3 regions of the Paenibacillus sp. FSL F4-0125 genome follow, and region 3 is predicted to be linked to each of the others. Evidence: riboswitches for the same ligand, from Rfam matches in the RefSeq annotation. Region 3 holds a riboswitch; each other region holds the start of a gene.
The links. A riboswitch is a leader RNA that binds a small molecule or an ion and turns the genes downstream of it on or off. The one in region 3 is predicted to bind cobalamin.

Region 1 (7,547 bases), 3.9 Mb from region 3:
TTTAACTACTGGAATGTCGTAATGATTACTATCCAGTGCGATCAGCGCAAACACAGGTCCATTAATACCTTGCTTGATTACAGTATCAAAATCCGCGAGCGGTTCCAGTAGGTTATAACCCGCCACTTTATCAATATTTTTGCCGATTGAAGTTAATGCCAAAATAACTCTATCATATTCCGTATATTTTACGCTATGCAGCTTCCCAGCTTTTTCTTTAAGGGTTGCTTCTACATTCGCATAGTACTTAGCGTAATAACTATCTGGAACCTTCACACCAGAACGTGCCAGCCCGAACACTGTCCAATCTCCGCCAACCGAGGCAATGACCGGGTTTGTTACTGTTTTTTGCAAAAAGGCTGCTGTGTTCTGAATATATGGACTAACCGCTTTGTCGCCACTCTTATAATCATGGGTTCTAGTAGCAACAACAGCTGCCATTTCTCTCGTTACAAGCTCTTTAGGCTTAAACTGATTATTATCACCTAACATAAGTCCGGTGGCAACAATGGTTTCCACATCTGCTTTAGCCCACGCAGACACTGTATTGATATCTTTAATAGCTGTACCTGGCTTCGTAGCCGGGATTGATAATGCTCTGACAATAATGGCTGCCATTTGTTCGCGAGTAATCTTGTCATTTGGCTTAAATTCATTATTAAAGCCTGTAATTAACCCTGCTTTATGCGCAGCATTCACATAAGGATAGAACCAATCACCCAGAGCGACATCCTTATAGGTAATTCCTTTGTCACTCTTGATATCCAGTTCCAATGCTGATAATAGGATCTTAGTAAATTCTGCTCTTGTAATATGATCTTTCGGATTCACTTGACCATTATTACCTTGGATATACCCTTTTACTGTAGCCGTTTCAATCGCTGAGAACGCCCATGATGAGATCTTATCGGCATCTTTATACACTTGCTTGATATCATTAGGAGTCGCTGTTGGAGATGGACTCACATTCGGAACACTTGGATTAGTTACATCACCAGGAGCAGGAGTACCGCTAGGTTTAGGCGTTGGTTTTGGTGTCGCAGATGGGGTTGGCATCGGTGCATTTAGATCCGCACCCAAATTCGTAGTATAACGCCACTGAATTCTATCCCCTGAACTCAGACTATATGAAGATGCACCATAATTAGGATAATTTCCATTCACATTATACATCCATCCACTACCGCTACCATGGTCAAATTCTCCATCGCCAGCTATGGATTCAACATACACACTTCCAAATGTACTGTTCCAAGAATATCTATAGTCGATATCGCGGCTATCTAGCACTCTCTCTAGTACAGACCATACTGTGTCACCAGATTGTAGCTCTACCTGTACAGATGGAACAACAGATCCCTTCTTAATCGTAAGCTTATCCACGGATAGGGTTACGTATGTCTTCGACGGAGTGGTTCCTCCACCGTCATTGCCACCATTACCGTCACCACCAGGCGTTTGTACTGCACTGGAGGAATACGCAATGTAATCAGTGAAATGATTAGTTTTTACGATTAAATCATTTCCACTATCATAGGCATACTCAGACTTACCGCTTGCAAAGCCTAAGTCATCGCTTGCAAATTTTTGAATCGCATGAGGTGTACCATTTTGAATATAAGCTGCATCTTTTCCTTTAAGGTCCTTAAAGGTTAACGTAATAAATTGACTGAATTCTACTCTTGCACTGCCACCCATGGAAAAAGCATGAATAATGCTCTCCAGCTTCTTATCTTGGGAAATAATCTGATTCAGACTATCTTTTAGTGCAGCTTCTGTGCCTGTTAAAGGTGACATCAGTTCAATCGCAGAGGCATCTCCGCTTGTAACTTTTGCACCCTTAGGAATGACTACAGATACGTCACCTTTGGCAGCCTCAATCTGAGGAAGGTCGCTGTTACTAGGTAAACTAACACTAACCTTCGATTGTTGACCTTTAGGAATAACTACTGTTATTTCCTTGTTGCTGTCTCCGGCGCTGATCGGAACGATATAATCATGAGCATCATCATTGATGATAACTTCCGGCTTATCACCAGAAGGTAACGGGAATTCTTTTGGACCCTCTGGTTGTACAGGTGGTTGTTCAATTACCACATCATTCATATCAAAAAGACGGTTACTATGATTGGTCAGACGGTCATAAGACACTAGTGCATACGTACCTTGGTCCGTAGCCATACCATCTACTCTACCAGTGAGAATATGCTTAAATCCACCATCCGGATCAGCAAAGGTAAGCAGTGCATCTATAAGCGAATTTCCTTTTTTAACAAACCTTGGGTCACTGTGCGGATCTACGCCTACACCAGTTAAAGCAACAATGACCTGTGCGATGCTCTCACTGCTTGTGCTTCCCCAGCTTGTAAATCCACCTTGATCATTTTGCGTACTCGATAACCATGCAACCGCCCGATCCACAGCAGCTTTTACATTAGGATCCTTTACGTAATAAGGTGCAAGGGCTTGCATCGTCATTCCGGTGATATCGGTGTCGGCTTTAGTACCAAATAACGCCCATCCACCAGTCGGTGCTTCTTTTTCTAAAATATACTGAACCAGTTTTTCTCTTGTGGTTTGATCTGTAACGCCTTCTACTACAGGAATATCATAGTTATGACTATCTAAGGCAATCAGTGCAAATATAGGACCATTAAGCCCCTGCTTCTGAACATATTGAAAATCTGCAAGTGCATTTCTTAGATCATAGCCTGCAACATTCGTGATATCTTTTCCGATCGAGGTAAGTCCTAGAATCGCTCTGGAATGCTCAGTACTTTTCGAAGCGTCGAGTTTTCCATCCTTCATTAGCTTAGCTACTTCAGCAGCTACATTGTTATAATAAAGATTGTAATAGCCACTTGGAACCTCGTAATTGGCCCGTGCCAGAGAAAGAATTGACCATTCCCCGCTGCCTGTTCCAAATGACGGATTCTTTACAGTGTTTAGGATATAGGCAAGGTTTTTATTTAATTGTTGTTTTGCTACAACGGTAGTAGGCTGTTCTAATTGAACATCCGTCATGTCATAGAGACGTTTGCTATTATTAATCAGACGATCATAGGATACGAGTGCATATGTACCTTGATCCGTAGCCATAGCGTCTACTTTACCGGTGAGAATATGCTTGAATCCACCATCCGGCCCAGAGAAGCTAAGTAAAGCATCTATAAGTGAATTTCCTTCTTTAATAAACCTAGGGTCACTGTGCGGATCTACGCCTACGCCAGTTAAGGCAACAACAACCTGTGCGATGCTCTCACTGCTTGTGCTTCCCCAGCTTGTGAATCCGCCTTGATTATTTTGTACACTCGATAACCATGCAATCGCCCGATCCACGGCAGCTTTTACATTAGGATCCTTTGCGTAATAAGGTGCAAGGGCTTGCATCGCCATCCCGGTCATATCGACGTCGGCTTTGGTTACACCTAATGCCCAGCCCCCGGCATCTGCTGCACCTTTTTTAACTTCTCTATCCAAGATGTACTGAACCAGGTTTTCTCTTGTGCTTTGATAGATTACTCCCTTCTCATCAGGATCAGGGAATAATACTGGAATTTCGTAGTTATAACTATCTAGTGCAATCAGAGCAAATATGGGACCATTGTTCCCTTGCTTCTGAATATATTGATAATCAGCGAGTGCATTTCTTAGGTCATGACCTGCAACATTCGTGATATCTTTTCCGATAGAGGTAAGGCCTAGAATCGCTCTGGAATTCTCTGTGCTTTTGTTAGCGTCGAGTTTTCCATCCTCTTTGATCATCGAACTTATTTTCGTAACTACATTGTTGTAATAGAGATTGTAATAACCGTTAGGTACTTTGTAGTTCGCACGTGCTAGAGAAAGAATCGACCATTCTCCGCTACCTGTTCCAAATGACGGATTTTTTACGGTGTTAACGATGTAGGCCAAACTTTTATCTAACTGTTCTTTGGCAGTAATTTTATAAGTAACCTGATAGGTTACATTATCTGCTTTGTTTCCTGCGCCATCCACAGCCGTTACTGCGATTACGTTACTACCTGGGTTAAGAGATGCTTTGTACTCACCATTAGTAGCTGACAGAACGACTTGGTTCAGCTTTACTACTGGAATAATGTCTTTGTAGACATTGTCTGTAACCACTACTTTGAAGCTTAAATCTTTACTGGATACTTCCTGTTTATCTTGTATACCTTCTATCAAAATCGTAGGCTTCTCTGTATCTGGCTCTTGTACTAACGCATTAATCTGCTCTACTAGAGCTTGATCAACCTCTGTTGTTACAACTGCACTATCGGCAATTGCTTCATTGGCATGAGCCGGGATTACGCTTGTAGAGAACGTCGTGATAAATACAGCTACAATGAGTAACCAAGCCAAAAACTTATTTTTCTTCATGTTTCCATAACCCTTCCCTTCTTTTCCTATGATAAAAAACAGAATAAACTTTTTTAGCACTACAAAAAAACCACTCAACATAACGTCAAGAGGTTTAAGATAGTGAACCGCAACAATAGCAGGCATATACTATATCAAACACCTCTCTATCGCTCGTAGAGTTTAACGGTGTATCAGAAACAGGCAGATATTCTGGCTCAAGTATCATCACCCTTGCTACCTTCCCAGTTTCCCAGTGGTACCTTGCAAGGACTCCTCTTTCACAGCGGCGGGACCGCGCGGGATTCACACCCGCTTTCCATTTAACCAATCTATGATTGTGTCTCCGAAACATTCATAATTGGCACCTATTGCTAATATTAATTTTTCCATGCTTCATCATATCTAATATAGATGCTTTTGTCATGCAATATTTGTTTTTTGTATAACAAGTAGTTGGAGATAATTCTATTGAATATCAAACCATTTTAACCACAATATACTCTTTTTCTCTCAGCTCAAAACCATCCTCCAGTGACAAAGAGGCCAAATCAAAGATTCGGTCATACTTTTTATTACGTGGGTGCCCTTCCTCCTCTGCCCAACAAGTATAAAGCTCAAACTCGGTACCAGCTACTCCGATATCTGTCATAAGTTTAAATAACTCCCGGCAACACTTGAGTGAGGCGTTATATGAACCCGATAGAGTATTCTTTAGCTCAGGGGATACAGAGAAGCTACCCCAATTAGGTGAAATCCGATACACAAACGGACTCCGAAAATGCTTGCGAATCTCATCGTTCCAATACCCAAGTTCCTCTATAAAAATACCTGCTGCATCTTCTTCCGAGTCATATACAAGACAGTTCTCATCTCTTAAATGAGATAGATCTGCGATGTCATCCAAAGGAATTATGCCTTGCAGGCGCAGAGACTCTCTTTGTTTCTTATACTCTGGTGAATTTTTCACTTCATCATATGTCTTTGCTGACAGTACACTGCCTCTTTCTCCTAACGGAAGCTCTTTAGCCGAGCCTATGTAATGAAATCTGCTCACTGGTTATTCCTCCATGACTTTTGGGATCACTTCAAATCACTAATTTCCATATGAATTTACCACAAATTAGTAAGGTACTCACTACAAATGTTCTATGTTAGGGTATTTGGTAAGCGTTTACAACAAAAATGGAGGTGTCAGTGTTCATCTACGTACCAAAGTGCTTGAGGAAAGGTCAGGTTTAAGCATCCCCAAAAATGATCTTACAAAGGAGAATTCAATGACTACTCGAATCCAGAAATCCTTCTTATCATTGACCCTTGTTACCGCTCTTCTGCTCTCTTTGTTCTCATCCATTGCCGCCGCTGCTACCAAGGACGAGCAACAAGCTAAAGCAGCACCAAAGAGTAAAATCCAATCCTATGTAGACGATATGCAGCCCGGATGGAACCTTGGCAATACTCTAGATGCTACAGGTGAGGATGAAACCTCCTGGGGAAATCCGCGTGTGACCCAAGAGCTGATTAAGAAAATTGCCGCACAAGGCTACAAAAGTATCCGGATTCCTATCACTTGGGATTCACACATAGGTGAAGCACCGAACTACACCATTGAAAAAGCTTATCTTGACCGTGTCGAAGAAGTGGTCGGCTGGGCGCTGGACGCCAAGCTTTATGTAATGATTAACGTCCATCATGACTCCTGGTTATGGGTAAGTCATATGGAAGAGAAGCATGATGAAACGCTCGCGCGTTATAACGCAGCATGGACTCAAATTGCGGACCGCTTCAAGGATAAATCCGATAAGCTGATGTTCGAAAGCATCAATGAACCACGCTTCACAGATGGCGGAAGCACCGATGAAGCAAAGATGGAGCAAATGCTTACGGAACTCAACACTTCCTTCCATCAGATCGTTCGGAACTCCGGTGGAAAGAATGATGTACGTCCGCTAGTTCTACCTTCATTAGAGACTTCTCCTACGCAGCCTAGAATAGATCAGCTCTACAAAACGATTACAGCTCTCAAAGATCCGAATATAATTGCGACCGTTCACTTCTATGGCTTCTGGCCGTTCAGTGTGAATATCGCTGGCTACACCACGTTTGAAAAAGATACAAAAAACGATATCACCCAAACTTTTGATAACGTTTACAACACATTCGTAGCTAAAGGAATTCCGGTTATCGTTGGTGAGTTCGGACTACTGGGCTTCGATAAAGATACAGGTGTGATTGAACAAGGCGAGAAGCTGAAATTCTTCGAGTACCTTACCTATTATTTAAAAGAAAAGAAAATGACCTCTATGCTCTGGGATAATGGGCAGCATTTCAACCGCAAAACGTATAAGTGGTCCGATTCCGAGCTGCAGGGTGTATTAATGTCCGGTCTGAAGGAACGTTCCTCCAGTACCGAGAGCGATCTGGTCTATCTTAAAAAAGGTGCAACCATCAAAGACACCAAAGTGAAGCTTAATCTAAACGGAAATAAGCTTACTACCATTAGTGTAAATGGCAAATATCTAACTAAAGGCAAAGATTACACCTTAAATGGCGAGGAGCTTACACTCAAGGCCAGCCAACTTAAAAAGCTCACGGCTTCCCAAAAATACGGTGAAAATGCTGTGTTAACGCTGAAATTCAACAAAGGCGTTGCGTGGAGACTAAAGATCATCGTGAATGACACTGCCAAATTAAGTGATGCCAAAGGTACGACTGAATCGTTTGCGATACCGACTACTTTTAATGGCAACCAGCTTGCCACGATGGAGGCTGTCTATACCGCTGGCGGCAATGCAGGCCCTCAAGATTGGACTCCATTCAAGGAGTTCGGCAATACTTTCTCACCGTCTTATAACACGAAAGAAATTAAGCTGCTCCCAGCCTTCTTTAAAGATGTTAAAGATGGAGAGGTCATCTTGAAATTCCACTTCTGGAATGGTGATATCCTTACTTACAAGATCACGAAGAGTGGCACTAGTGTTGTAGGAAAGTCTTCTTAGCTTTCACTGTATAACATAAATAGGAGTGTCCCTTCACAGGGACACTCCTATTTTAAACTACATCATACATAAACTTCTTCATACGTCATCAACATCAAGCGATAGACCAGATATACTCCAAGATAGGCTCCCGTTAAAAGGAACATCGGATTCAAAAAAATCGCATGGATTGAAGTCATAAATACT
Region 2 (7,547 bases), 3.8 Mb from region 3:
CGATATTTTCTTGGAGCGGTTCGACCGAGAATTTGATTTAGTCCGGCAAAGGAATGTTCCAGAGCCTGCTATTATGGAGTGCTTTAAAGATTATTTTATGCTCAAGGATCATAATTACAAAGTCAGAATCGTTGATTATTTCATTAATGGAATGCTTCATAGCGTGGAAGCGGGACGCAAAGATGTTCTTAATGCAGCTTACGGGATCATTGAAAGTAATGAAGAGCTAAGTGCTGCGTTTTTTCAACGGGTAATGTCTGAATCGTATTTCCGCAAGCAGTTATTAGAGCCTTATATGGAGTCAAGACTAATTGCTGCATCTAAATCTGTGGACATTCTGAATTTTGTACTCCATTGGGGCCGTTTTCTGCCAGCTGCGTTAGAGCAACCTTTTGCTCAGGATGCAGTAAGGGATTACTTGCTGGAAAAGCTACAACTGGAGACGGATCCGGTTGCTGCGGTGGCGGAAATTCATAGCACTGTAGATAAAGCGGAGAAAGATCGACGTAGAGGGACAGGCGTATCTCCTAAAGTACTCTCGCTCATGCAGGATCTTGCAGCATCTGCAGACAGATTCTTGCTGAATCGGCTATCTCTTACTGAAATGACGCAGGAGGACTTATTAGAGGTTGTTTTCTTACGTTATGGCAATGTTGTGGATTGGCAGCCGCCACTAGATAGAATTAGCAAGCAGAAAGAAAATGCACTCCGCGCTGCTTATCGCTGGTTTGGTGAAGAGAAGCCGAATGAAGAGATATTTGCAGGCTTGTCTCCGAAGGAGCTGGATGATGTACAGCTGCTCGGTCGCCGTTTACTAAAGGAAGCTCGGGTGTTAGAACCGTTTGAACGTCTTCCACTAGCTTTCTACTACACGAGTCAACGCGAGGGTGGTCCGCTGGATTATGACGCATTGCTGGAGTTAGTTAAGCATAAAGCTGGTAACGACAAGGATGTGATCTATCGATTCTTTGCATGGTCTCAAGGAAATTCTTTATTTACGATATCGAATAAAAAGCTTCACCCGGGATACCGCCGGGCGATTCTAAAGTATTTCCAGAGCAGTGACCGCGAGGCATTCAAGAATCGTGAATTTCGTAAAAGCTATGTCGCTACAGCTCGGCCTGCTCTACAAAATGTCTACAATGAGGCTCGCTCCCAGCTGGCTTCCCCGCTGGCGCGCTGGATCAGCCGCAGCCGATTTCGACTCCTGATCTCCGGTTCCATCACTGGCATTCTGGTGATTATCGCAATTATCGTATTCAGTATGCTGCGTCCGGAAGATCCAAAGACGGCCCTGCCTGGGACAACCCCTGCACCGACACCTGTTCAGAGTGCAGGCAGTATGCTTCCTCCGGCTTCCGTATACCTGAAGGATCTAGGTACCGAAGGAGATAAAGGAAGCAGTGTATTGGTGTTCACGTTTGCCAACGCGGATGATTGTGTGCAATTTAATCCGACGGAGATTAGTTTAATGACTTCATCCGATGTAGTGGATAAGAGCTTTAAGGTTGCTGCTAGCAATGGGACTTGTTCAGTGCCGTCAACGGATGGAGACTTATCTGGCGATACGAACGCCGCTGATAAGACTGCGGGGACGGCGGAAGGCGTAGATGCTACTAATACTGCAGACGAGGCCTCTCCATCTCCTACACCTTCCTCTGATGCAGAGGGCAGCACAGTTGTGCCGTCCGCGACAGCTATTACAGAAGGTGAGCAACCTTCCTATCAGGTGGAGGTTACTATGGAGCCGGGTGCGACAATCGTCGAGCATAGTATGATCAAGGCTGGTAGATTTACGTTGATCGTAGATCCCGCTCCAAAGGATACAACGGGTGTTAACTCAAGTGCTGAACCTTCGGCAACTGCAAGTCCGGAAGGAACAGCCGAATAAAGTAATTTCTGATCAGCAGGACGATACCGAAAGGTTTGGTTCTGCTGTTCTTTTTTTGTTGCTCATACAAAGCTTTTCTATAGACATGCTGAGTATTAATAGATATGATTATGAAAATAAGATAATACATATTGGAAAAGGTGCAGACTCCCCTAAATCAGAGTCTGCTTAAAAGGGAAGTCCGGTGTAAAATTCCGGCGCGGTCCCGCCACTGTAAATGCGGAGCGTCTCTTCTATGAACCACTGTCAGCAGTTAGGACGGGAAGGTGAAGAGCGGCAATGAAGCATTAGCCAGGAGACCTGCCTTTTTCGTGAGCGTTTCTATTCTTCGTGGGGTAAGAATGTGGAACATATACAGATAGACTGTGTGGTCGTAGAGGTTCATGCGCCCCAGCCTCGATTTGTTATCTTCCCGGGCCGCCCTTCATAGGGGCGGTCTTTATGTTGTGCGCTCTTATTTTGTGTAGTATCCATTCCTTTAAAGAAAGAGGCTGAACAATGAAGAAAATATTCTCCTCCAGGTTTTTTGTACTTGGACTGGCCGTATTCATGGTCATATCGATTCTTGGAACATCTCTTGCTCCGGCAGGAACCATCTTTGCGGAGGCGGGCGTTAGCTCCGGGCAGGAAGCATCTGGCGATTCTGCTGCTAATGTAGAACGGATTAATGTTGCGGATGCGACCTATACGGCTGCGGAATTTATTTTAAAGGGTGGCGTGCAGTCGGATTGGCAAGCGATTGGACTGGCTCAAGCGGGATACAAGTTGCCAGTAAGTTATCGAGCAGCTCTTGAGAAAAAGGTGAATGATGCAGAGGGGAATTTCGCGAGCGTAACGGATTACGCGAGAATCGTACTCGCAGTAAGAGCAATAGGAGCCGATCCTACCAGCTTTGCTGGAAGCGGAACAAGTCCTGGTTATAACTTAATAGAGAAGATCTATAATCATGACAAAATCAGTGGACAGACGCTTAATAATCCGGTTTATGCTTTGCTCGCACTGGACTCAGGGAAATATAATATTCCTAAAGATGCGAAATGGACAACGGATAAGCTTCTTGCTGAGATTCTTTCCAAGCAAAATCAAGACGGTGGATTTGCCTTAACTACAGGCGCCAGTGAGCCCGATATGACAGCAATAGCTTTGACCGCTCTAGCGGCACATAAGATTAATCCGGAAGCTTACACAGCGGGACTACAAGCCGTATCTTGGTTATCCAAAGCTCAGGATAGCCATGGAGGTTACGGAGATAGTGCTGAAAGTGCAGCACAAGCTATTCTAGGTCTCACATCCTTTGGTGTAGATCCAAGTGGGTTAGAATATACCAAGAATAAAGTGAGTTTGATCGGTAATCTACTGAGCTACCGTCTCGCTGACGGCAGCTTCGCTCATAGCCGTGGCGGAAGCAGCAATATTCTAGCTACAGAACAGGGCCTTCAGGCGCTTGTAGCCTACAATCTACTCCATAAAGGCAGCAACAGTAAACTGTACGATTTTTCTAAGTCATCCGTTCAGAATGTACTAATCTATGCACCGATTACTGTAGAGGGTCCTGAGAGTACTTTAGCACAGGGATATGGATATGCCGGCAACGTATTAGGTGCACTAGAAAAGCTGGCTCTTCAGACGAAATTGCCAATCACGAATCCTTCCGGCGCTTATGTCACTGGAATTGGAAGTATTCTGGCTGGAACCTATGGCGGTTACGATGGATGGATGTATGTTGTATCCCGTAATGGTCAATGGATTAATCCAGATGTTGGAATGAACGATTTTGTGCTTAAAGATTCAGATCAGGTTCTGGTTTATTATGCCGGAGATGATACTAAACTTGTTGATTCGGTAACGGTGTCCAAGCCAAGCCTCAAAGAGGGCGATTCTTTTACTGTAGTAGTGACTAGTAAGACATGGAAATGGGACGCTGTAACGAATACGTCCTCTCCGGTAATCGCCAAAGCTTCTGGCGTTCAGGTCCAAATTGGAAATCGCATCGTAACAACAAACGCAAAAGGTGAAGCGTTATTCTCAGGGAATGTTCCAGCAGGTGACTACAAGCTGAATGTAACAGGCTATCGTGAAGGAAAAGCACCATCGATTGCTAAATATACTCAAGATCTAAAGGTGATTCCAAAGAATGTAACGGCTTCACTTACCGTTGAAGGTCCGCAAGGGCTGATCGGTGAGGGGACTTTAAAGGCTTCCAATGCGCTTGAAGCACTGCAGCAATTGGGGGCGTCTAAGGATTTTAAAGTAGATATCACGAAATCGTCGTATGGTAATTTTGTATCTGGCATTCATGGCATTACGCAAGGTCTTTATGACGGTTGGTGGAGCTTCGTTGTATGGCGCAGCGGAGAATGGATCTATCCTAGTGTGGGCATGGACAGCTTTGAATTACAGGAATCCGACCGTGTTCTTGTCTATTATGCCGGAGAAACCACACAGGTTGTTGATACTGCTGTTGTATCTCCCGCACAGCCGAAGCCGGGTGAAGCTTTCACAGTAACAGTTTCTCAGAAAAAGTGGGTGTGGAATAAGGATACCTTTACTTCCGATCCAGTGACTTCTCCAGCCGCTGGCGTGCAGGTCTTGATCAGTGATCAGAAGGCGATCACAAATGCTAAGGGTGTAGCTGCATTTGACCAAGGTCTACCAGCGAATGCCTATACGATCGTTGTAACCGGGTATGCTAAAGATAGTGTGCCTAGTGTGGCGCGTTATACTCAGTCACTAAACATTGCTTCAGATGTTATTGCTCCCGCTAAAGCTACGGCCACCCTGTCAGTCATTGGGGGTAGCAAGAAGGGAACGATCCTTAACAATACTACAGTAGCTCTAAAAGAAGGTGAGACAGCTTATAGCTTACTGATTAGTCAATTAGGGGATAAGGTAGTATCATCCGGAAACGCTGGTAGTAAATATGTGAAATCTATAGATGGTTTGGCCGAATTTGATGGCGGACCTAGCAGTGGATGGAAGTACAAGACGAATAGAGATGCTGATCCAAGTATAAGTGCAGACAGCTACATTTTAGAGAACGGTGATACGGTATATTGGTACTATTCATCGGGTGAATAAGTACGTCTGATTATTCGTAAGACGGGCACTGCGATTCGGAGTATTAGCGGATCGAGTGTCCGTTTTTATTTTCGTTCGTTGCAATATTTGACAACAGACACTTTTTTTCGACAATTTCATTCATAATTTTATTTAAAATCATCAAACAATTCACTTCTTTAACCGATAAAAATAGATAGTGAGTTAGATTATGTGAAGGCGGAATGTAGATGAAGAATATGAAAGTGAAGTTTAAGATTGGGATTCTTTTAGTATTTTCTGTAGTCATGTTGAACATCGTGGGGATAACTGGCTTTACCACCATGGACAAAATGACCCAAAAAACAAAAGAGACGTACAATGAAAACTTGTTGCCAATTTCTTACGTGGGGCAAATGCGTACAAATAATCGGGCCATTGAAGCCTTTCTTTTGGAGCGTTTGATTAGCGTTGATGCAAACAAGAACAAAGACTTGTTAGAGAGCATTAAGGGAAAAGTTCAGGAAAATAATGATCTATTGAACAAGCTGAAGACCGTCCAGTACAATGATAGTGCCATTTTGAGCAAAATAAAGGAATATGAGTCCTCCCTAACAGACTATCGTGCACAAAGGGACAGTATTATTCAGATTGCCGATAGCAAAGGTAGAGAAGAGGCCTTTCAAGTATTCACGGGGGATTTTAGTATTTCTCGTGAGAAAATGATCAATATGCTTAAAGGAATAAGCGATTCGTTGCTAAAGGGAGCTGGAGAATATAACTTAGAGTCCACTGCTACCGCTGAAAGAATGAAGACTAAAAGTATAGTATTGATATCGTTCTCTTGGATTATTTGTATCGTGCTTAGTGTTGCAATCATTCGACTGATTACGAAACCGCTTAAGGAACTGCAAGGTTTAATGAAGCGGGCGGAAAATGGAGATTTAACTGTCATAGCAACGTATACCGCTAAGGATGAAATCGGCCAAATTAATAGCTCATTTAACAATATGCTGGAGAGCTTACGAAAGATGATGCAAGGTATCGCGGAGAGTGCAGAGCTGTTATCAGCCTCATCGCAAGAGATGAGCGCTAGTGCTGAGCAGACCTCGCTGGCTTCGCAAATGATCGCCGAATCTTCAGGTGAGATTGCAGCGGGCTTTGATGAACAGACGGAAAGCATTAATCGTACCTCTCAGTCTATACAAGCTATGACCAATAATATTTCGGCCGTAGAAAGTAGCAGTTTTGAAATGTCCGACCTTATGGGAGTTGCTTCTGGTTCAACAGATCGAGGGGTAATCGCCGTAGATAACATCATTGAACAGATGAAGGAAATCGACTCCAGCGTAACTCAAAGCCAAGAGATTATTAGCAACCTTGGGGAGCTGTCTCAGGATATAAATACAATTATTACAACGATTAACGGAATTGCAACACAGACAAACTTGCTGGCGCTTAATGCTTCTATCGAGGCAGCGAGAGCTGGAGAACATGGACGTGGCTTTGCTGTAGTTGCTGGAGAAATTCGGGGACTTGCAGAAGCGACGCGAAACAGTTCACTGAAAGTAACAGATATTATTACGCATATTCAAAAGCAAACTGAAAAAGCAGTAGAATCCATGGCTTCAGGCTCTGATCTAGTCTCTAACGGCGTAGTTCAAAGTCAGTTCGTATCTCAAGCGTTTCATGAGATTCAAAGTTCCATTAAAGAGGCTACGCTGCAGACGGAAGAGATTAGAGAGGCGGTTGCGCATGTCTCCTTAGAGTCACAAGGTGTAGCGGCAGCAATGGAACAGGTCAATGCTATATCCAATAGAGGGGCAGTGGGTGTTCAGGACACCAGTGCAGCTAGTCAGCAGCAACTGTCTGCTATGGAGGAAATGTCCGCATCAGCTCAGTATTTAGCGGTGCTGGCGGAAGATCTGCAGAAGACTTTAGCGCGATTTAGATTATAACGCGAAATGAAAAAAAGGACGTCCCAGAGCCATTTAGGCTTTGGAGACGTCCTTTTGTGTGTTATTGAATGGAATTAAGCATACCAGCCCCATACGAAGATGAAGAGCGTACCAAAGATCGTAACTAAGCCAACGAATAAGGCATAGGCGATATTGATATAAAGTTCTTTCTTGGTATCCGCTGATTCTCCAATATGCATGAACAGGAAGAGCTGCAGGGAAGCCTGAATGAGGGCTGTAACAAGCAGGATAGCCATGTTTGCAGTATTGGATAGATCCAGATAGATTACGGCAAGTGCAGCCACAGAAAGGACAAGAGAGGCTAAGAAACCCATCACATGGCGAATTGGAAACAGTTGCTTCATCATGCTACATCAGTCCTTTCAGATAGACGAAGCTGAAAATAAAGATCCAGACAACGTCCAAGAAATGCCAGTACAGCGAGAAGATAAAGGATTTATTGGCCGTAGCCGGATTAATACCTTGACGCTTCAACTGGATTAGAATAGCCGCACCCCACAGGAACCCGAACGATACGTGAGCTCCGTGTGTTCCCAGCAGTACAAAGAGACTGGATAGGAAACCACTGGTTTGAAGTGTAGCCCCTTCGTGAACATAAGTGACAAACTCCGTGATTTCAATACCAAGGAAGCCGAGACCCA
Region 3 (7,547 bases):
TGAATCGAGCCAAGCTCGTTCGCGAAGGCGACCAGATCCGTGGATTTCGTTGCTTTTTTCATAAACTCTGTATATTGTGCTTCCATTAACTGCTTGGCCTTCAAACGCGACTCCAGATCAACATACTCTTCAGAGACATCTTGTCCTTGAATGCTGCGCTGTAGAGATTCGTGTTTTACTTGTTCTAATTTATTCAGAAACGGGGAGAATCCGGAGGCAGGCACCTTAAGGATAAACGTCCCACCTTGCTCGTACTGCGACATATTTTCATTAAACTCAATAATATATCCATTTGCCATGGTTACTAAATTACGTATTTCAGTCTGTGCTTTTCCATAGTCTTCTACTTCCATGTTAAGATTCGCTTTATAGATCAGCTTCTTGTTCAAGCCCGCTACTACATCACTACCAGTAAATCCTGCACTTGCTTGAACTGTATTGTCTGGTGTGGATCCCTTTACAGCCAAGTTCTCGCCGCCACCTGTTTCTGTCTCAGGAGCTGCCGCGGTACTCTGGTCCGCAGATGAGGCCATCGAGCTTTGCGTTTGTACCTCTGCTGCTGCATTGTTACTCGTACTACCATTTTCTTTTGCCGAACTATCTGCCGCTGAATTCCTATCCGCTGAGCCACACCCCGCCAAGACCACCGCAAGAATTAATAAACATAAGTAATGTAGACCCCATTTGCGCATTCTCATTCCTCCAAAAATGTAATAGATACCGCTTGCACGGATCATAATATCGTTCCGGAATGTCTTGTTCTAAGCAGATCTCTTCCGTCACTCTATACTATGACGTTCCAAAACTTGGAAGGTTGCACTTAAAAATGGAATGAAAAACAGTTTCTTTTGAGTTATGCTCTCTAAACAGGAAAAAAAGCCGCATTTCAGCGACTCTTTTAGTTTAAAGCTATTATATTTCGTGCCAAAATCAACCTGGGTTAGAAGCACTTTGTTTAATAACATACACGCCATCTGGTAGCGATCCGCTTAATAATCTCGCCGTGTAAATATCAACATCATAACTATTAGTACTTACAAGAACTGAAGAACCCTGAACATTAACATAATTCTTCTCTGTGATTACACCAAATGAGTTATTCATAATCGGCGTGTATTCCATCCAAGCATAGTTGTACGGATTCACTGATGCAGTTGTCGTGTTACTGCCACCATAAGTATTGAACCATGATGAACCGCCTGTAATACCAGCACTTACAGCTGTTTGTTTTGCGGTTACACCAAAGCTTGTATTCGCAATATAGCCTTGAGATACTGAATAGCTAATGTTTAACAACGAATTTACAGAAGCACTGTTATATACAGGTTGAGAGATTCTTCTAGTCAAGCCACTTCTAGTGACATAGGAGACATAACCATTTTGTTGATAGGAGTAGATCGTTGTTTGGTAAGCATCTCTAGGTGCAATAGCAGAGGCACTTGCATAGGAAGAATCCGTTTTGAGCAGAGGTACACTTGCCAACAGCCCCTCTTTAGCAGCCTCTACAGCTTGTCCTTGCGCAAGAATGTCATTGTACTCTTCTACTGAAATTTCTGACAATCCCATATCTGAGGCTTTATAGACTTTTATGATTTCTGATTCACTATTTTGAGGAGCTTCGTCATTATGTACACCTTCCGCACCTGCATAAAGCGGTAAGCACAATATGAACATAAGGGCAAAAGGAAATAAGAACTTTTTCAATATCTTCATCCTCCAATATTTCAGATTAGGATCGGCCGTTCCCCATTGAAAATATTAACAGAATATTTTTGTAATAATATAGATATTTAGGATTATTTTCTATTTTTAGACATGTAAGCAAAAGATGTCTTTTGTGTTTTTTTATATTTATTTGTATAAGTTTGTCGTATTTCCGTTATTGAATAACCCATTTGCTTACATACATTTTATTTGATACAATTACCACGTCTAATCAAACAGAAAATACCAAATACCCTCTATTCATAATGAATGAGGGCGCGGCATGGTTCTGTTCGGACAAGCTCCACCTTGCTGAACAGAGCAGTTCATTTCATGATGCTGTCTATCACACCAAGGGGAGGTGAACCCTCATGGCAAAAGACGTAATTTGCGAAGTTAACTCCTGCACCCACTGGGCAGAAGAGAACAAATGCAGTGCTGATTCTATCTTTGTAGCTTTCCACAGTTCCCAAGAACCTACACGTGCAGAAGAGACAGATTGTAAGACTTTCGAAAGCAAATAAGGTGATGATTTGAAGGGACCCTCCACGGTTCCTTCTTTTCTTTTCTCATTCTATCAAGAATGAGAATTATTATCAAGTGGCTGAAATAAAAAGCCAGGGAGAAGTTCCCAGCTTAAATTTATTGCTTTATTCTTTCGCTATTAGGAGGCAGTAACTCCTGCCTTTTCTCTTGCAATAGCGGCTGCTCTTACCATGTTACGCAGTGCATCCTCTGTCTCCTGCCAGCCGCGTGTCTTAAGACCGCAATCCGGATTAATCCAGAACTGTTCTGGGTCCAGCACCCGCAAAGCACGATCAATATTAGCTGTCATTTCTTCTACAGCAGGAACCCGTGGACTATGGATGTCGTACACACCAAGACCGATTCCTTTATCATATTCCTGCTCCTCAAAGCTGACGATCAGTTCCCCATGGCTACGGGAAGTCTCAATAGAGATGACGTCCGCATCCATCGCTGAAATGGAATCAATCATGTCATTGAATTCACTATAGCACATATGAGTATGAATTTGCGTTGTAGCCTTCACATGATTTGTCGCGATACGGAACGACTTCACCGCCCAATTTAAGTATCCCTCACGATCTTCAGCTTTCAAAGGAAGTCCTTCACGGATAGCGGGTTCATCTACTTGAATCATCTCTATGCCTGCATCCTCCAAAGCTTTCACTTCATGGCGGAGTGCTAAGGCAATTTGATTGGCTACTTCTTCCCGACTAAGATCATCACGTACGAAAGACCAATTGAGAATCGTAACCGGACCTGTCAACATGCCTTTAACAGGAAGAGAAGTTAAAGACTGAGCATAGACACTTTCTTTAACAGTCATTGGCTCAATAAATGCTATATCCGCATAAATAACCGGTGGCTTAACGCAGCGGGATCCGTAGGATTGAACCCAGCCATTACTGGTAAATAAGTACCCGTCCAGCTTCTCCCCGAAAAATTCCACCATATCGGTTCTTTCGAACTCACCGTGCACGAGTACATCCAGACCCAGCTTTTCTTGGAAGGTAATTGCATCTTCAATCTGCTCACGAACGAACCCGTCATACCGCTCCTGATTCCATACACCTTTACGCCATTTCAACCTTGCCTGGCGCACTTCTACGGTCTGTGGAAAGCTTCCGATCGTTGTCGTTGGCAGAAGTGGTAACTGCCATTTCTCCTGCTGCACCTTAAGGCGCTCTGCAAAAGGCAGACTGCGTTGGTCTGGTAAACTTGCAAGCCCGAGAACTTGCTCTGCTACATCCTTACGGCCGCGTTCGGGAAGTGCACGGAAGGCTGTAAGAGCTTCGCGGCTGACTGTCAGCGCAGCAGTAGCTTCTCCAGTACCCTCTAAGGCTGCAGCAAGCAGGCCAAGCTCTTTAAGCTTCTCATCAGCAAAAGCTAATGCAGCCTTGACGGTTGCCTTCAGCTTCACCTCACCCTGAACAGTAACCGGAACATGCAGCAAACTGCAAGAAGGCTGTAGAATAAGACGATCAAGCGGTACATGTACACTCAGCTTCTCGATTAGCTGCAGTTTAGCATCCAGATCCGAGCGCCAGATGTTGCGTCCGTCAATAATACCCGCTCCCAGCCACTTATCCTCAGGCCAGCCAAGGCGCTCAATCGATGCCAGATTCGTTCCGCCATCATGGACAAAATCAAGACCTAAACCTTGTACCGGAAGCTTGAACAATGCCTCCAGTGGTTCAGCAGCTTCAAAGTAAGTCTGCAGAATAATATTTAATCCAGGCACGGATTCAGCAATTTCTGTGTAAATCGAGTTAAGTAATGATAGTTCTGATTCATTTATTCCTGTAACAATCGCTGGTTCATCGATTTGTACCCAGCTTACTCCTTCTTGCTTCAGTTCCTGCAATAGCTGAATGTAAACCGGAAGAAACCGAGCGGCAATCTTCGCAATATCCGCAGATGCAAAACCTTTTGACAGCTTAAGGAAGGTATAAAGGCCTAAAACCACAGGTTTTCCCTCAATTCCCGCTTGGGACTTGGCGAAACGGTATGCTTCCAGTGGTTTATTCTCCGTCAGGCGCGGCGTTTGTGCACCTATCTCTGGAACGATATAGTGATAGTTCGTGTTGAACCATTTCGTCATCTCGCAGGCGGTAGCCTCAGCGTTCCCTCTAGCCATCGCAAAATAAAGATCAAGCCCAATGTCTCCACCATCATACGCATAACGCGGAGGTACGATCCCGAACATTACAGCCGTATCCAACACATGATCATAGAATGTAAAATCATTTACCGGAATTAACTCAATCCCTGCCTCCTGCTGAGTCTTCAAATGCTGAAGTTGAATGCCTGCCATTTCAGTACGGAACTCTTCCTCTTTTATTTTACCTGCCCAGAAGGCTTCCAACGTTTTCTTCCACTCGCGGTTTTTTCCGATTCTTGGATAGCCAAGATTACTTACTTTTACTTTGTTCGTCACTTTGCAGCTCCCCTTCTCCATCTTCTTATTTTGGCTTGAAACCATAACATCCCTATTAAAAAGAGCGCCCTTCCCTAAAAAAGTCAAAGGGAAAGACGCCCATAATATACCTATGGTTCACGTCTAACACCTTCCTATCCTCCGTAGGTGAAGCAGTGCTGTTGAAACAGGCAGGTCTCCTGGCTAGCGGTGTCAGCATCCTTAGCAGTCTTCCCAGCAGTAGTAAATTGCCAGTGACGTATGTTGCTATGGACTCTTCCGTTACAGTGGCGGGACCGCATCGGCTTCGAACCGATTTCCCTATTAAGCCTACCGAATTACTAATTCCCGGCAAGCACCTGTCTCCGATATTGTCAAGCTAAAACGCCTTTGGCGTCCTTTTAAGGACGGTAAGCGTTTATGCGAGAATTATAAGGGTAAAGTGAACTTTTACTTTCTTATAATTTAATTGCTAAAACGCCATTGGCTTCCTTTTAAGGACGGTAAGCGTTTATGCGGGAATTATAAGAAAGTATTTCGTGAAACTTTTACTTTCTTATAATTTAATTGCTAAAACGCCTTTGGCGTCCTTTTAAGGACGGTAAGCGTTTATGCGAGAATTATAAGAAAGTATTTCGTGAAACTTTTACTTTCTTATAATTTAATTGCTAAAACGCCTTTGGCGTCCTTTTAAGGACGGTAAGCGTTTATGCGAGAATTATAAGAAAGTATTTCGTGAAACTTTTACTTTATCCTTATAATTAATAAACTGAGTGTCTTAATCTGATGTCATCATACGTGAAAGCCCCCGTCATCTGCAATAGATGACGGGGGCTTCTGTTATATCGATTCCTTATAACGGATTTAGAAAAACACGAAATATACTACAGCGGCAAGTATTATCCGGTATATAGCAAATGGTAAAAGCTTAATCCGGTTGATCAATTTCAGGAAGAATCGCATCGATAACAGCGCAAATACAAAAGCACTGATAAAGCCTGCAATGAAGAACGGCAGGGCATCGATGGTGAAATATTGCCAATTCTTCATCAGTGAGAGGAGACTGGCCCCTGCCATAATTGGAACAGCCATAATAAATGTGAAATCAGCAGCAGCACGATGACTCATACCAAGAAGGACACCACCGGAAATCGTCGACCCGGAACGTGAAAATCCTGGCCATAACGAGAAGCATTGGACAAGACCAACACCTAGTGCCTGCTTATATGTAATCTGATCGACACTCTCTGTTTGGACCTTCTTGGGTCCAAATAGATCCGCAATAATCATTAACACCGCACCAACTACTAGACCGATTAACACGGTAGATGTAGAGAATAAATGCTCATCAATATAATCATTAAACAGAACGCCCAGCACACCTGCCGGAACTAAACCTACAAGCACCTGTGTAAGCTTAAGATGTCCACCCTTTTCGAGCGGGGGTTGTTCCTCAGTTACAGGGTCCAACTGTTTACGACTGAAACGCTTTAAGCCCAACAGTTCAATGAACCGATTTCTAAAAATAACAACAACTGCTAAGATTGATCCCAGTTGTATAACCACTTTGAAAGTATTGGCCGTATATTGCCCAAATAACTCTGTCGATTTTAACCACATATCATCAACAATAATCATATGACCTGTGGAGGATACCGGAGCAAACTCGGTCAATCCTTCAACAATCCCCAAAATAATAGCTTTAATAATCGATAATAGCTCCATTTGTTCTCCTCCTTTTTAATCATAACTTTTATCTATAAGTCCTTCTTCGCTCAACCTTCGGTGTTCATTCTCCGGCTACGCTTGCGGAAGTACAAATACCCCAAAACTGCTAATCCCCCAGCAATAAGTACGTACACTACGTTGGAGTACATATCCATATACATGGCAATGTCTTCCCAGTTTTCACCCAAAGCTGCGCCAATAAGCACAAGCAGTAGATTCCAGCCCAGTGTACCAATCGTTGTGAAGATCATAAACACGCCAAATTTCATACCGGACATCCCTGCCGGAATCGAAATCAAACTACGCACTAGTGGAACCATCCGACAAAATAATACGGTCCAATAGCCATATTTATCAAACCAAGCGTCAGCCTTGTGAATGTCTTTTTTGCTGATTCGGAGTAGACCGCCCCAGCGTTCAACGATCTTTTCCAACCGATTTACATCCAGCAAACGACCGATATAATATAGAATCACTGCACCCAGCAAAGAACCAAGCGTAGCAGCAATAATTACACCAGGGATGGTTAAATTCGTTGTGGTTGTCATGAATCCGCCAAAAGGAAGGATCACTTCGGAAGGAATCGGTGGAAAAATATTTTCAAAAGCGAGCATCAGGAAAATACCAAAATAACCAAACTGCTCCATAAACTCTGTAATCCATGCTTGCATTTCGTAACCCCCATTATTCAAATCAAGTTCTTCTTCAAGTTGCGTAAATAACGGCTGCGAATAAAAAAGAAGTAAAGTCCCTGGACAGCCAAATAGCCCATCAATACAGCCCCTGTCTCCACAGCAATTGATAAGTAGAACAACCGCTGAAGCGCAATAAAGGCAAACACACTATGCAAAATAGCAACCCCAACTGGCACAAAAAACAACAACGACAATTGAATCGTTACAATTCGGTTTAGCTCTTGATCTGTAAGTCCCATTTTGGACAATGTAGAATATTGATGACGATCATGATCTAGATCTGTATATAGCCGGAAGTAAAGGAAGCTGCCTGCTGCAATGAAAAAGACAGTACCTACCAGTAAAGAAGCGAATAGCATCGTGTTATACAGCGTTCTCTGTATTTCAAACAGCGTGCCACTAACAACAATCGCGTATGGAGAGTTACTTTCATAGGAACGTTTGCCTTTATGAGCAAGATCCGCCGCTATACCAACCGT

Region 1: it holds a riboswitch for cobalamin, as region 3 does, so the genes downstream of both, NST74_RS03865 (S-layer homology domain-containing protein) here and metE (5-methyltetrahydropteroyltriglutamate--homocysteine S-methyltransferase) in region 3, are expected to answer to the same signal.
Region 2: it holds a riboswitch for cobalamin, as region 3 does, so the genes downstream of both, NST74_RS04480 (DUF4430 domain-containing protein) here and metE (5-methyltetrahydropteroyltriglutamate--homocysteine S-methyltransferase) in region 3, are expected to answer to the same signal.

The regions. Positions count from the first base shown of each region.
Region 1 covers NZ_JBBOZJ010000001.1:874,385-881,931, reverse strand. Annotated here, with positions in the region: gene NST74_RS03865 (S-layer homology domain-containing protein) at 1-4,383, opposite strand, end outside; cobalamin riboswitch at 4,549-4,749, opposite strand; gene NST74_RS03860 (hypothetical protein) at 4,841-5,419, opposite strand; gene NST74_RS03855 (cellulase family glycosylhydrolase) at 5,640-7,361, shown strand; gene NST74_RS03850 (hypothetical protein) at 7,424-7,547, opposite strand, start outside.
Region 2 covers NZ_JBBOZJ010000001.1:1,016,281-1,023,827, forward strand. Annotated here, with positions in the region: gene NST74_RS04475 (GAP1-N2 domain-containing protein) at 1-1,891, shown strand, start outside; cobalamin riboswitch at 2,013-2,213, shown strand; gene NST74_RS04480 (DUF4430 domain-containing protein) at 2,390-4,969, shown strand; gene NST74_RS04485 (methyl-accepting chemotaxis protein) at 5,179-6,885, shown strand; gene qoxD (cytochrome aa3 quinol oxidase subunit IV) at 6,960-7,250, opposite strand; gene qoxC (cytochrome aa3 quinol oxidase subunit III) at 7,255-7,547, opposite strand, start outside.
Region 3 covers NZ_JBBOZJ010000001.1:4,782,752-4,790,298, forward strand. Annotated here, with positions in the region: gene NST74_RS21350 (DUF4349 domain-containing protein) at 1-692, opposite strand, end outside; gene NST74_RS21355 (hypothetical protein) at 931-1,713, opposite strand; gene NST74_RS21360 (DUF1540 domain-containing protein) at 2,076-2,228, shown strand; gene metE (5-methyltetrahydropteroyltriglutamate--homocysteine S-methyltransferase) at 2,369-4,687, opposite strand; cobalamin riboswitch at 4,819-5,023, opposite strand; gene NST74_RS21370 (undecaprenyl-diphosphate phosphatase) at 5,510-6,370, opposite strand; gene NST74_RS21375 (DedA family protein) at 6,421-7,044, opposite strand; gene NST74_RS21380 (FtsX-like permease family protein) at 7,062-7,547, opposite strand, start outside.